One region of the Desulfotomaculum sp. genome, then DNA from elsewhere that is predicted to be linked to it. Evidence: riboswitches for the same ligand, from Rfam matches in the RefSeq annotation. Region 1 holds a riboswitch; each other region holds the start of a gene.
The links. Region 1 has a riboswitch for cyclic di-GMP ahead of AC1U9Z_RS13365 (hypothetical protein). Riboswitches for the same ligand answer to the same signal wherever they lie in the genome.
Positions count from the first base shown of each region.

Region 1 (4,609 bases):
GGCATGTGGGATTATAGAGAGGCTTCGGTGGTTGATCATAAGGTTGTTTTTAAAACTACCTTAAGTCCTGTTGGTGTTTCCAAAAAAGTGGCGGCACCAAGAGAATTATCAGCCTACAATGTTACTAATCAAAGTGTTGGTTTAGAATGGGATAGTGTAGATAACGCAACAAAGTATATGATCTACAGAGATAAGAACAAAATTGGTGAAACTGCAGTTACCAGCTATACAGATACAAATCTAGCGGCAGGATTTAAATATACCTATACAGTTGTTGCTTGCAACAAATATAATTTCACATCGAAAGAATCACCCGCTAAAACAATTACAACTTCTGCTATAGCCATTCCCGGCAACAACTTGCTAGAAATTTTAGATGCTGTTGAAGAGGCTTTAGCTCAGATTAGCCCAGAAGACTGGGAAAAATTAAAGGAAAATAGGGATAGGCTGTTAGGCTATACGGATGATCAAATCATAGAGGCCCTAAAAAATACTGGACTTGAAAAGGCCTTTGAGAGTGTTATTAATTCTACCGTTACTGATCAACAGGCACGGGTCACGATCGCGATCATTAGAAGTGTGGCTTACCTAGGTGAAGATACTGGTTATGACAACAGAACAAAGGTTATTGAACAGGTTAAAGAATTAAAAACAACCTATAGTGAACAGATTAGCAAGTTAGTAGCTAAAGGTGTAACTCAAAAGGCTGTATATAATTATCTAGTCTATATGTATGACGAGATTCTTACTGGGGAATATGTGATTAACAACAATTCCTATGAATCTGATTTATATAGTGCAGCCTTAAAGGAACTGCGGAGTGGCATGCATGAAGATCTGAAAACAGTAGCTAAAGATGCCTTTGATAGAATCAAAAGTGATTATTCCACTGTAAATGAGGGAGATAGTGATTACAAAAAACTTCTTAAGGAGCTTATTGCTGAACAGGAGTTTGACACTATAACTGGAAGTAAAGTTCGCTTAATGAAGGAATACCTGGTCTCCGAAGTACAGGGGGATGAAGGTAAGTATGCAACTATCGTGGATTTGATGGACTTGATTATAAACACCAGTAAGGTTTTTGTACCTACCCAATCATAGGATCTACAGAAAAAATAAGGCCCTGTCTTAATTGACGGGGTCTTGTTTTCAGGGGGTATCATACATTTGATAGATGTTCATAGTCATATTTTGCCATGCCTGGATGACGGTGCAAAGGATATAGAAGTAAGCCTGCAAATGGCTAAAACTGCTGTAGAGGAAGGGATTACATCCATCATTGCCACCCCCCACTGTATCCCTGAGGTCTTTTTTACCAAAAGGCAAGAAGTATTATCTGCGGTGGCAGGGCTACAAAACGCCCTAGATGAGGCAGAATTATCTTTAAACATTCTACCTGGCATGGAGGTTCATCTAACCTTAGACGTACCCCAAAGGCTGGCTAATGGCAGTGTACTGACATTAAATGATACCGGAAAATATGTACTACTGGAATTCCCCATGAATAGTGTTCCCGCCTATGCCGGACAAGTTATCTTTGAAACCATGCTCAAAGGCATTAAGCCCATTATTGCCCATCCGGAACGAAACAAAGAAATAGCAGAAGACCCACAAATATTATTTCAGCTCATTGAAAAGGGCTGCCTGGTTCAGGTTACTGCCGGTAGTCTAACAGGTCACTTTGGGTCAAAAATACAGCAACTGACGCAGGATTTTCTCCGCCTTGGCTGGGTAGACTTTATTGCCTCCGATGCTCATGATGCCGTAAGGCGGCCTTTTAAAATGAAAGAAGCCTGGGCTGAGGCTGTGGAACTGGTGGGGGAGGAAGGGGCCAATCAATTGTTTATTGGCAATCCGACAAAATTAATTAATGGTGAAGTTATAAAGAAGGGCGACATAGAGCCCTATCCCCGAAGCAGAAAAAGGGCTGGACACAGGAAAAAAGTGAGCTTTTTTGAGCGGTTAAACCGTTTGCTGCGCTAGTTATTTGCAAGGTGGTGAAGGGAATTAAAAAGATAGGGGTATTTTTTGTTTGTTTGGTTTTGCTTGCTGCCGGAGGATATCTATATTTTGACCGAAATGTACTAAATGCCACTTCGGATATGGATAGTAAAACGAAGGAAGAGCAAAAAAGCGAGCTGCTGACGAAGGAAGAATTTTCTGATTTGCCGGAGGTGCAAGCTTTAAAGGAACAAGAAAAGGAATTGAAAAAGGGTGGTGCACTAGATACGAAAGCAGGTCAAGGAGTACCTTCCTCTGGTAATAAAAATACTACACAAGTTACCACTGACAACTCCAAAAAAGCGGACATTGAGAACCGACTAAAGCAAAAATTATCCTCTTTGCAAGGGGAATATAGTGCGAATATAAGTGGCTTGGTTGCCTCTGCAAAAGATGAATATAACCAAATTGCCTCTGGTCAAAAGACTGGTTCTAAATCTGCCTTAGCTCAAAAGTACTTAGGCCTAGCCCAAGGCATGGAGGCCCAATGTGACGCACGGGTTTACGCTGCCATTGCCTATGCTGAGAATGAACTTCAAGAGTATGGCTACCAAAGCAGTGTGCCGGAACAGGTTCGGCAAGCCTACCAACAGCAAAAAAAAGAACGCAGACAACAACTGTTAAGTAAATTATAGACATATTTGTATCAAATAGTTACAAGAGTCTTAAATGAGTCTTGAAAGAAGAGGATATATAAAAATCTGTTGAATGATAATTATAAAAAGGATCATATATGTTCCGACAAAGGCAAACTTCCCGAAAGGGCAGGACGCAAAGCCACGGGCCTAAAGCTGTAGCTAGGGCAGCCGAGCTGCCGATAACAATGTTAATATAGTCGGGGCTCAAGGAGGGTATGTTTTGTCATTTTATTTGAAAGCCCTGAGAGGCGTTTTTGTTTCTGATAAAAATGATCAAGGGACCAGACTGCATAAGCTTGAAAAGTTACAACAGAAATTAGTAGACGAGGGTTATCAGCCCTCCGAGGCTGAACACTTTGTAAGGGCTGCTTTAGGGTCTCGTAATTTGCAAAGTTTAGACAATAAGGAATTGGATACCGTGATTAAAAACCTTGAGGCACAAATCATGATTGCCCAAAAATGCAAGAATATCTTCTAAAATAAGGGGGAGTGTCGCACTACTTGTCTAAGTGGTAAGCGAAACTCCCCTTGTTTTCATAATCTAATTTTATTGTGGAGCCGGCCTATTATTACCTAGGCTCTCCCCAGTTGCATCAAAACCATGCCAAATAATCCTCGTTCCACTGGATGGGTAGTGTCCCTGGCCCAACACGATGAGCCTGATCCGATGCTCGCCCGGTGCCAGATCATCTGCCACCAGGAAATACCGCATGATAGGCTCCGGGGCATAGGTATCGATGAGACCATACCTGTTATTATCCACATATACGTTAGCCATGCCGCCATCTGGCACACACTTCACCCGTACTCCTACGGCACTGCCTGTAAAATTACTTTCCACAAAGGCCCCATTTTGTGACCCAACCAATACTGGTACGTTCCCTTTAACATTGGGCTTGTCCATTTGCTGGATAAGGGAAGCCTTATCGATTCGCTGCCAGGACAGATATCGATCAAAATCTGAAATTGGTTTTACATCGTCAATGTTGTTCTTTGTAATTTCCTTGGCCGACCTCTCTTTTAATAGATCGATTAAAGCCAATCCATGATCACCCTTCACTAGGGGCAGGTTATAATGCTCGGTCAAGTTTTGCATAGACTCTGGTAGGTTGTCACTTTGCATACATATAACTTCAGCCTGGGGAAAGGCCTTGCTGGCTGTTTGTAGAACAGCTTCATAGATAACGAGGGATTGCTCCATGCTTATGTCAGACTGATCCGACGCACTTGGATATAATATAATCAGGTCGGGCATCTCCGGCTTGGTGGATATAAAAGTATTTAAGGCCATTAAGGTACTCCAACTGGAGCCATCTATACTTGCCAGAGAAAAGAGGGATACTTTACAGCTAAATTCTGTGGCTAGCTTATTCAGCAACTTTTCTTGCTGTTCCTTGGAGGTGGCCCCGCTAGATCCTAAAACCGCAATGTTTATGGGCTGACTTAACTGTAGTTTCGTGTAAAGATTGTCAGATAGTGAGGTTGATGCAAAATCAGAGGCATTCTGTGCAGTCGCTCCCTTATGCTCCTTCGCAAATAGGTATTTGTAGCTAACCCCACCCGCCGATATCAGAAGGCCTAAGGTAAGTGCTGATACGATAATAATTTTTTGTATTTGCTCAAAACTTCTACGCAAGAAAATCACTCCCCAGAATATTATAAGTGGAAATCATTGCCAAGGAAAGCCCTTTGTCTATTTAGTAACAAAAAACAAACCAGACATATCGGTCAATTACAGAATTTTTGGTATAAAATTTGCAACAGACCATTCTGTACTATTTTAACTGTGGTATAATATCCATTGGAGTGGAGGGTTTGATATGTCCTTCTCGGCAGTAACGAAAAACGAATTAGCTCGTGTAGTTGGAAATAAACAATGCTGCCGTTTGGCGGAACTGGCTGCCCTGATTAAAATGGATGGCAGTGTGCAGATTAACGGTATGAGGAGATTTTCTTTAAATATAGTCACG
Region 1 is NZ_CEVWQM010000023.1:10,218-14,826, forward strand. It holds gene AC1U9Z_RS13350 (S-layer homology domain-containing protein) at 1-1,101, shown strand, start outside; gene AC1U9Z_RS13355 (tyrosine-protein phosphatase) at 1,168-1,983, shown strand; gene AC1U9Z_RS13360 (hypothetical protein) at 2,037-2,636, shown strand; cyclic di-GMP riboswitch class I at 2,738-2,820, shown strand; gene AC1U9Z_RS13365 (hypothetical protein) at 2,860-3,117, shown strand; gene AC1U9Z_RS13370 (hypothetical protein) at 3,187-4,275, opposite strand; gene whiA (DNA-binding protein WhiA) at 4,460-4,609, shown strand, end outside.

Region 2 (4,609 bases), on a different contig from region 1:
TCCCGCTGCTTGACAATGGATTTTTTATGACTGTGCAAAAATTCAATGGGATTTTCGATGGTTACAATATTTAAGCTTCTTTCCTCGTTGATTAAATCAATAATTGAGGCCAGGGTAGTGGATTTACCACTGCCAGTGGGCCCGGTTACCAGCACTAGCCCCCTGGGCAGCCGGGAGAATTCCTTAACCGTTGGCGGCAAACCTAAATCAGCAAGCTTGGGGATATTAATGGCTACCACCCGGAAGTTAACAGCCAGGGTTCCTCTTTGCCACATGATATTGCCGCGGAAACGGCTAATGCCCGGAATAGAGTAAGAAAAATCCAATTCCCATTCCTTCCCCAATTGTTCCCGGTGATGGGGCTGGAGAATAGGGTAAATGATATTTTCGATATCCTTTGGCATCAGTTTGGGTACATCTTCCATCCGTACCAGTTCACCATAAACACGAACTGCCGGCTGGGTTCCCACGTTTAAGTGCAGGTCCGAACCATTCATCCCTACGGTACGTATTAATATTTCATTAATATCCGGTACCTTTCTGTTTTCCATTATACGACCACCCTTAATACTTCTTCCAAAGAAGTAATACCTTGTTTTACCTTTAACAAACCATCTTGTCTCAAAACAACCATACCCTCAGCCAAAGCAGCCTTGGTTATTTCTTTGGCTGAGGCCTTGGCCAGGGCCAGGCGTTGAATTTTCTCGGTAACAAATAATAGTTCGTAGATACCTACTCTGCCACGGAAGCCAGTGTTGCTGCACCTCATACAGCCCTTTGGCTTATATAGGGTAATCCGATCTTCGCCAGCCTCAAAGGGGAAATCAGGAATCTTGGCCAAATCTTCCCTGGCTAACTGAATCTTTTCTTTACAATGGGGACAAAGCACCCTGGCCAAGCGCTGGGCTAAAACACATACGAGGGATGAAGCAATCAGAAAAGGTTCAACGCCCATTTCAGTTAATCGGGTGATGGCACCGGGGGCATCATTGGTATGTAAGGTGGCCAGAACCATATGGCCAGTCATGGCTGATTCAATGGCAATTTTGGCAGTTTCATGATCGCGAACCTCACCCACCATAATAATATCCGGGTCATTTCTCAGGATAGAGCGAAGACCCGAGGCAAAGGTAAGCCCTGCCTGGGGATTAATTTGAATTTGATTAACCCCCTCCATTCGATATTCCACAGGATCTTCAATGGTAATGACATTTTTACTAACCCGATCAAGGGAGTTGAGACTGGCGTATAGAGTGGTGCTTTTGCCGCTGCCGGTGGGGCCTGTTACTAAAATGAAACCATAGGGTAATTTTAGAAGATCGCGGTATTTTTCAAGTATTTTTGTTGCTACACCAAGTTCTTCCAGACTAATCACCCTAGCTGAACCATCCAACAGGCGCATGGTTAACCTTTCACCATAACCAGTTGGTAAGGTAGCCACACGAATATCGATGGGTCTTCCTTCAATTCTAAGGGACATCCGCCCGTCCTGGGGTACCCTGCGATCGGCTATATCCAGATTGGCCATTACTTTAAGGCGGGATACCAGGGTGGCATGCATCTTTACCGGCGGTTCCATAATATCATGCAATACACCATCAATCCTAAAGCGCACCCTCATACGTTTTTCATATCTCTCAATATGGACATCGCTGGCCTTAGCAGCCACAGCCTGGGATAAAATCAGGTTAGCCAACTGCACAGCTGGTTTTTGGTCGTCATCTATGTTTTCTGTAAGTTCTTCAAGCTGTGGCGTTTCTTCTTCTACCTTATTAAATCCCAGGGCTTCCCGGCTGTATTTTTCAATGGCCACATCCAGTTCACTATCCGGAGAAAACACGGGCATAACATCAAGACCTGTTAAGGAACGTATATTATCAATGGCAACAATATCCGTGGGTTTTTGCATGGCCACCAACAGTTTGCCATTATTAAAGCCAATGGGAAATGCTCGGTAGCGTTTCATCGCATCAACTGAAACGGTCGTAATCGCTGCCGGGTCGATGTTGTATTTCTCCAAAGAGACAAAGGGAACCCCTGCCTGCTTGGCGATAATCCTTGCTATATCATCCTCGGAGCAATAACCCAAATGTACCAAAGCCTTGCCTAAAACCCCGGTCTTTTCCGGGTTTTGCCTTTGATATTCCAGGGCATCCTCCAACTGTTTCTGGGTGATAATACCTTCATTAACTAACCATGTTCCTAAAAAACCCCGCGTAAACTTCATAGACCTCTCCTGTTTCCTTTTTATTAACGCAAAAAACGAAACCACCAGTACTTAAACTTAGGTTTCGTTAAATATCCTAAGGCAACCCGGCTGCCATGGACTGGGTCTTTAGGCCCGAAGCTTTGCGTCCTTCACTTTCGCGAAGTATGCCCCTATTATTTAATATACTACAAAGATCTAATGTGTTTTATAATTATTCTCTTTTTGTCAACAATATCCTTTTTAGAATGCTTATAAATAAAAAAATTAGCCAGTTGATGCTTTTCCAATTATTTGTAAAATAGGATTGGTGTGTTAAAATATTGCAAAGCATATTAGGTCTTAAATTTTAAGGCAGGTGAACGAGATGAGGAAGGTCAGCCAGAAGCTGTATACCTATGAAGATTACATGGGATTAAATGGTCAAGAACAGTATGAACTTTTGGAAGGGGAGTTATTTGTGGTACCTTCGCCAAGTGTGAATCATCAAAGGGTGGTAGGACGACTGTACACTATTTTAAATAGTTTTGTCTATGAAAATGGCATTGGGGAAGTTTTTACTGCTCCCACAGATGTGGTATTTGACAATCACAATATACTTCAACCGGATATCCTCTATATTACGAAAGAACGGCTTTCTATTATTAAAAAACTAAATATTCAAGGTGCACCTGATTTAGTCGTAGAGGTACTCTCCCCCTCAACCATTAAGCGTGACCGCTTCGATAAAAGAAGGCTTTATTTTGCCCATGGTGTTAGAGAATATTGGATTGTTGACCCTGATAACCGACTCATTGAAACCTTTACTCAGGGTGACAGTGATTTACAAAAAGCTGGCGTCTTTAGTGAGGAAACCCTTTTAACTTCCACTCTTTTTCCTGGCCTTCAGCTTGAATTAACTAAAATATTTGAAATCATAACACCATGATAAGTAAACTTTTAAGGACGGCCTGAGCCGTCCTTAACGATTCTATATTCTTCTGATCTTCCCAAAGCCTTCATCCAATTTGCGGCTAAGTTTATTATCCTCATCACTGTGGGCTGTGCCGCCTACAACCAGTTCCTTAATGGCCATGGTTGGTTGGGCGTCAGATACAGGGGCCCCTTGGCCGTCTTTGCCGCAGGTGCCAATGGTGAAGCCCAGATCGGAACCAACCCTTTCTACCATGCGCAGAACTTCCGGGCCGTTGCCAGTGAGGGTTGCTCCCCGCACCATTTGGCCGATTTCTCCATCTTTAATTAAATAACCCTCTGCCACATCAAAGACAAAATCCCCGGTGGTGGTATTGACCTGACCACCGCCCATTTTTTTGACCAACAGGCCGCTTTTGTAGTCTTTGATAATTTTCTCTGGGTCCTCTTTGCCTGGGGCAATGTAGGTATTGCCCATGCGGGGAATGGGTTTGTGTTGATAGGATTCCCGGCGGCCATGGCCGTTGGATTCCCGGCCCTCTTTGGCGGCTGTCAGGTGATCATACAGGTAATCGGTCAGGATGCCCTTTTCAATCAGTGTAACTTTCCGGGAGGGCACCCCTTCATCATCAAAGCGGTAGGAACCGTAACGGTTGGTTATGGTGGCATCATCCACCACTGTAACCAATTCATTGGCCACCTGTTGGCCTTTTTTGTTGGTGTAAACAGACAGTTCCCTTTGCTCCAAATCTGCTTCCAGGCCGTGACCACAGGCTTCGTGAACCATGGTGCCGCCAGCTTCCCCGGCCATTACCACAGGCATTTTACCGGAAGGTGCCGGTACTGCCTCAAGCATATTCACTGCACGCTGGGCGGCAACCTGGGCAAATTCCTCGGGGTTATACTGCTCAAACAATTCAAAACCAGCATGACTGCCGATGGCATCATAGCCTGTCTGGATGACATTATTCTCTGAAGCAACCACATTGACAACTAGCCTGGTACGGATTCTTTCATCCTCCACAAAGGTCCCCTCGGTGTTGGCAATGGTTACCTTTTGTACGGTATCGCCGTAGCCAACGATAACCTGCTTAATCTTATCCTTATCCACAGCCCTGGCGGCCCTTTCCACCCTTTTCACTAAATCCACTTTGGTGGTGGTGGGCACACTTTCCGGCCGGGTTTTAATTTCAAAATTAACCAGGGGCTTAATTGAAGTTAAGTCCAGGTTAAGGTCTTTTTTGCTTCCCTTGGCGGCATGACTGACTATTTTGGCCGCCTCCAGTAGACCATCCTTCGTCAGGTCATTGGTATAGGCATAGGCTGTAACCTCCCCGGATAACACCCGAATACCCGCTCCGGCATCCAAGCCAGAATAAACCCGCTCGATTTTGCCAGCCTCCATGCCGATACCAATGCTTTGTTTCTCTTCTATAAAAACATCAGCAAAGTCGCCGCCATTGGACAGGGCAACACCTAAGACCTCTTTTA
Region 2 is NZ_CEVWQM010000014.1:61,559-66,167, reverse strand. It holds gene AC1U9Z_RS09990 (type IV pilus twitching motility protein PilT) at 1-551, opposite strand, end outside; gene AC1U9Z_RS09985 (GspE/PulE family protein) at 551-2,227, opposite strand; cyclic di-GMP riboswitch class I at 2,305-2,388, opposite strand; gene AC1U9Z_RS09980 (Uma2 family endonuclease) at 2,574-3,134, shown strand; gene AC1U9Z_RS09975 (TldD/PmbA family protein) at 3,177-4,609, opposite strand, start outside.
Region 2: it holds a riboswitch for cyclic di-GMP, as region 1 does, so the genes downstream of both, AC1U9Z_RS09985 (GspE/PulE family protein) here and AC1U9Z_RS13365 (hypothetical protein) in region 1, are expected to answer to the same signal.

Region 3 (4,609 bases), on a different contig from region 1:
AATGCTGGACGAAATTCATGATACCATGCAGCGTGATGTACTGGTTCATAAAACTTATTCCGACAATATTATTTTGGACGCTATATTGCAGGATGAAGCCAACAGTTGTGAAGAAAAAGGCATCCGCTTTTCGGCGGTCACACATCTCCCTGAAAACATCATGAAAGAGTTGGATATTGTCCGTGTTTTCTCAAACATAATTGACAATGCCATCGACGCCTGTAATAAGCTATCCGGCCCGGATCGGTACATTGAGATTACCAGCGATGCAAACGAGGATTGGATAACCATTGAGGTTTCCAATTCGTTTAACGGTGATCTTAACATGGTGAACGACATGCCGGAAACTACCAAGGAAGACAAGGATTTTCATGGCCTTGGTTTACGGATCGTAACTGAGACGATTGAAGGTCTCGGTGGCCTGGTATTCATTGAGCCAGACCAGGTAAAGAAAATCTTCCGGATAAGGCTCTGTATCCCTAAAGCTTCATCGTAGCGTCACCATGTTCAGGACACGAAATAAGAAATTGCAGACCAATTGGACATGGAGAAAAAACGCCGTTCCTTCCAGGATGTTTCCATGACCTAGTAAGGATGTGGTGAACAAGAGTGGCATACGCGCTAAAGAATCTTACATATTGCTCTTAACGGCGAAACCGTCGAAATAGGATACTCCAAAGGATGTCAACGTGGAAAGATGGACCAGCAACGCCAGGAATCCCATCGCAACACCGTAAAAGCCTACAAATCCAGTCAGAACCATCATTACAAATCTCAGAATAGAGCTGGAGTCATTTTAACTTGGTACCAGAAAGTCGGCCACCGCTGTCATAGCGAGGTGATCACCATGGAAGCGCTGACCAGACTGGCTGCTACGGCCGCATCACCCATAATAAGCGCGCCTACGATGCTGATGGCTGACCGACTGGGTGAGGTAGCCGGATTCCGGCCTCGCGCAAAAATTCAAATGCAAATACCATGATCAGTGCCTCTATTAAAGCCGGAAATGGCGTTCCCTTGCGCGCGTTTGCAATCGTAAACAGTAGCGTAGTAGGGATCCGTTCTTAATGGAATGCGGTCAACGAAATATATGTGGATGGAGCGAACACCGTTATAAAAGATGCAATGAAACGCAATATCCATGTCACGCTGGCGTACAGTGGGCGGGCATAGTAATCTTCGGCAGTCTGGAAGCTTTCGATAAACAGCATCAGCGCAGTTAGCACAAAGGGGGTTCCATCGACCACGATGGCGACCCGCGACCACATCGGGTTTCTCACTGTAGCCTACGGTAGCAAATGGCGAAAAAGGCGCATCCTCGATATATTCCTCAATATAGCCCGACTCCAAAATAGAGTCCACGTCCAGCTGACTCACGCGATCCTTAACTGTCTTTATTACCTTGAGGTCGGTCACACCGCTTAAGTACATCAGGCACACATCGGTCTGGGTCTTGCGGTCAACAGTCATGTGGTCTACACGTAGCTGCTCACTGCGGATTTTTCGCCAGATGAGTGATGTGTTTGTGCGCAGGTTTTCGGTAAATCCCTCGCGCTGGCCCCGCACCACAGTTTCAGACTGGGGTGCGGAAACAGTGCGTTTTTCCAGCCCTTGGTGCTGACTACAAGCGCAGAGGTACATCCGTCAATAAGGATCGCTGTGTCACCAGACAGGTAGCTCGCGGTGAGAGTAGTCAGCGACTGGACAGTTCGGATATCACCGGAGCATAGGACCTCCGTTGGAGTGCCTCCAGCAATTCCTGTCTAGCCAGAGGCTGTTTATTCTCCGGCTGTCAGCTCATCACCGGGCGCAGAATAGCATTGGTTAAAGTCGGGTTGTCAACCAGGTCATCTATAAACACCAGCGCTCCCGAAAAGGAGTTGTTTGTCCCGAACCGGAATGGGTGCATCTTTAAATCGTTGCTGTCGCCCAACATGATTTTCAATCTATCCAGGTTATCCTGGAGCTTTTCTTTTATTTTGCTTTCCTGTTCATCGCTGTTTTTCGATGGCTCATCACCCTTTGAGTGTACGGAATTGCTTAAGTATCGCATTTTTCGCTTAAAAAATCCAAAAACAATCGAGGTCATATCCTTTCAATGGAGATTTCCTTTTATATAATTATTGGCATAATTTTCTTCTTTTATATGTAAAAGTCGTTCAATCCCAACCTTAATTGGGAACAAAAAAATACCAGTTGGGTACAAAGGAACCAAAGGAACGGTATCCAGGTAAGCGAATGTTCAGTTTTGGTTTTTCCTAAGAATAAAAAGAGCATGTTGCAGTCAAGCGGCACTCTCTTTATTTGGGGCAAAAAGCCTTGATGCTTTATCAAATTCGGCGGCCAGGCTGCCATTCCTCTGGTTGGAGGATTAGGCCCTCTTGCTTTGCGTCCCGGTGTTTCCGCCGGTTTTCTAGTATCGTGATAAGTCACTTTTCTGTCTTTCAGTAAACTATGATGCTGTACATTAACCATCATGAGGTTTACCTTTTGCTTTTTTCTGCTTTTTTTGGTTTTTGCATTGATACATCTTTTTGTCAGCCAAGTCCAGCAGGTCGGCAACCCTATAGGCAGGTCTTGGATTATTAGAAAAAGGAGTTACTCCATGACTGAAGGACAACGTGTAGGGCTTGGGATTTTTACGATCTAGATTGTTCAGTTTCTCGTACATCCTTGTAATAATTGTTTTTGCGACCTCTTCCGTACAGTCCCTAAAAATAATCAAGAATTCATCACCACCATACCTGCAGACCATATCCGAACCGCGGATGGAAGAGAGAAGCACCTTTGCAATACTCTTGATCGTATAGTCCCCCTCACTGTGACCGTAATTGTCGTTTATGGTTTTCAAGCCATCAATATCAATAAAAGCAATACAGTAAGTTTTCGAAGGGTCTGAACGGGCCAGTATCTTTTCAAGCTCTCGCAGTCCGGATTTACGGTTATAGGTACCAGTCATCTCATCCACCGTGGCCGACATCTTTAATTGATGTTCGTTGGTTTTCCATTCGCTAATGTCTTCAATCGTATTGAAGTAAAATGATTGCCCAGTAGGGAGTAAAAAGCAGTTGGATGTGACCCAGTACCATGTGTTGTTGCGTTCCTCATAAACCTCTCGGGAAACCGGAAATGTATTTTCTTCTTTGCTTATCGTAATGTTCTTTGCGATAAGCCCCAGTGTATTGCTTTCCGTTTGCTCTGAGATATAGTCTATATCACCAAATAGTTCCTTTGCCGAATGGTTAGCGTAAACTACATGTCCGCTGCCATCTACCTCCAATACTAAGACATGGAGTAAATCAAGTGTCTTTAAAATCTGATGATAACGCCAACTGTTAAAGGGTATGGGTATATTCGAATTGCCGATGCTGCCTGCCTCCCGCGTGGAGGCCGCCACCACCTGATCGACCAACTCGTTAAACATATCAAATAGTTCGCCGGGCCCTTCCAGTTTGCCGACAACATATCCTGACCGCAGTTGACGTAAGCTCCATATAAATGTAGACAGTTGAGAGTGGAGCTGTTTTAGTGGGCTGGCCATATAGTTATGCCGGGGAGGGATGGGACCATCCAACTTACCCTGCGAGAGGTCCAGTGCCAGACGGTTCATTTCATTCAGGTTCTGTATCAATTGATTAATTTGCGCGGCAAGAGTCTGCAATTCGGGTATGAGAGTATGCACTTCCGTGGCGTTTTTTTGCTGTCCGGATAGTAGTTTCTCCAATACATTTTGCATTTCTTCCAGTGCTCTTTTACTTTCATCGTCCATCCTTGCCCACCTCCTCTCCAAAATTATTTTTATAAAACATCTATAACATCAAACCTACTTAGACGTTGCGTAGAATCGGCATATTCTGTCACCAGTTGCCCAGCAGTCGATCTCTCTGACCGTAAAAGGATGCCCGCTGTATACTTCCAGAATTCCCGCAATAAATCCCTCATCATAATCACACACAGTTTGACCGGTAATGGGCAGGCCCGAACAATCCAGATCCTCCGCAACCGTCAAGGTAAAGAATAGCGAATCCAAATCGGCTTTTTCAACTCGAAGATAGCCGATTTTTAGCTCCTTGAGCTTATTGGTCAGGTTGGCAATAAAGAAATCAAAGTCACCGGAAAGATCCAGTACATTTTTTGCGAACTCTTTACCGGCTAAGTATCCGACTGCCCGAAGCAGGTTGCTGGCAGTTTCCTCGTCATATTCACGAGTCAGGATATCCCTTAACGAATATTGAAACAGGCGGTAAACCAGCATCGGCATGTCCGGGCCCATAGTCTCCCTACCAGCGCCAATATCTCCGAGCCCCTCCCACGTGAACTTGGATGGTTTGTTTGTATATTGCATTATGTTGCCCTCCTTTAGCTATTGAAATAAATTGAGCGCATATTCTTGCCCTCGCGTGTACAAGTATAAAGTGGCTAAAGGATGCTGTGTTCTGTTATGCGCTTAATTTGCCTTTTTTTGTTCCGAATTAGTGAAGTGGCACTACTGATATTACCGAAACAGCCTGATTGCTACCATACGGAACAATGAAGTGACCATGTTCCGGTGTGATGACGCCGGAAACCTGATTCAGGACGGTTCACTGTTGTTATTACCGTATAAAGC
Region 3 is NZ_CEVWQM010000004.1:62,772-67,380, reverse strand. It holds gene AC1U9Z_RS03430 (sensor histidine kinase) at 1-496, shown strand, start outside; gene AC1U9Z_RS03425 (spore germination protein) at 632-778, opposite strand; partial or broken gene AC1U9Z_RS03420 (spore germination protein) at 829-1,034, opposite strand; gene AC1U9Z_RS03415 (spore germination protein) at 964-1,641, opposite strand; gene AC1U9Z_RS03410 (hypothetical protein) at 1,793-2,053, opposite strand; cyclic di-GMP riboswitch class I at 2,336-2,425, opposite strand; gene AC1U9Z_RS03405 (sensor domain-containing diguanylate cyclase) at 2,468-3,769, opposite strand; gene AC1U9Z_RS03400 (V4R domain-containing protein) at 3,824-4,345, opposite strand.
Region 3: it holds a riboswitch for cyclic di-GMP, as region 1 does, so the genes downstream of both, AC1U9Z_RS03410 (hypothetical protein) here and AC1U9Z_RS13365 (hypothetical protein) in region 1, are expected to answer to the same signal.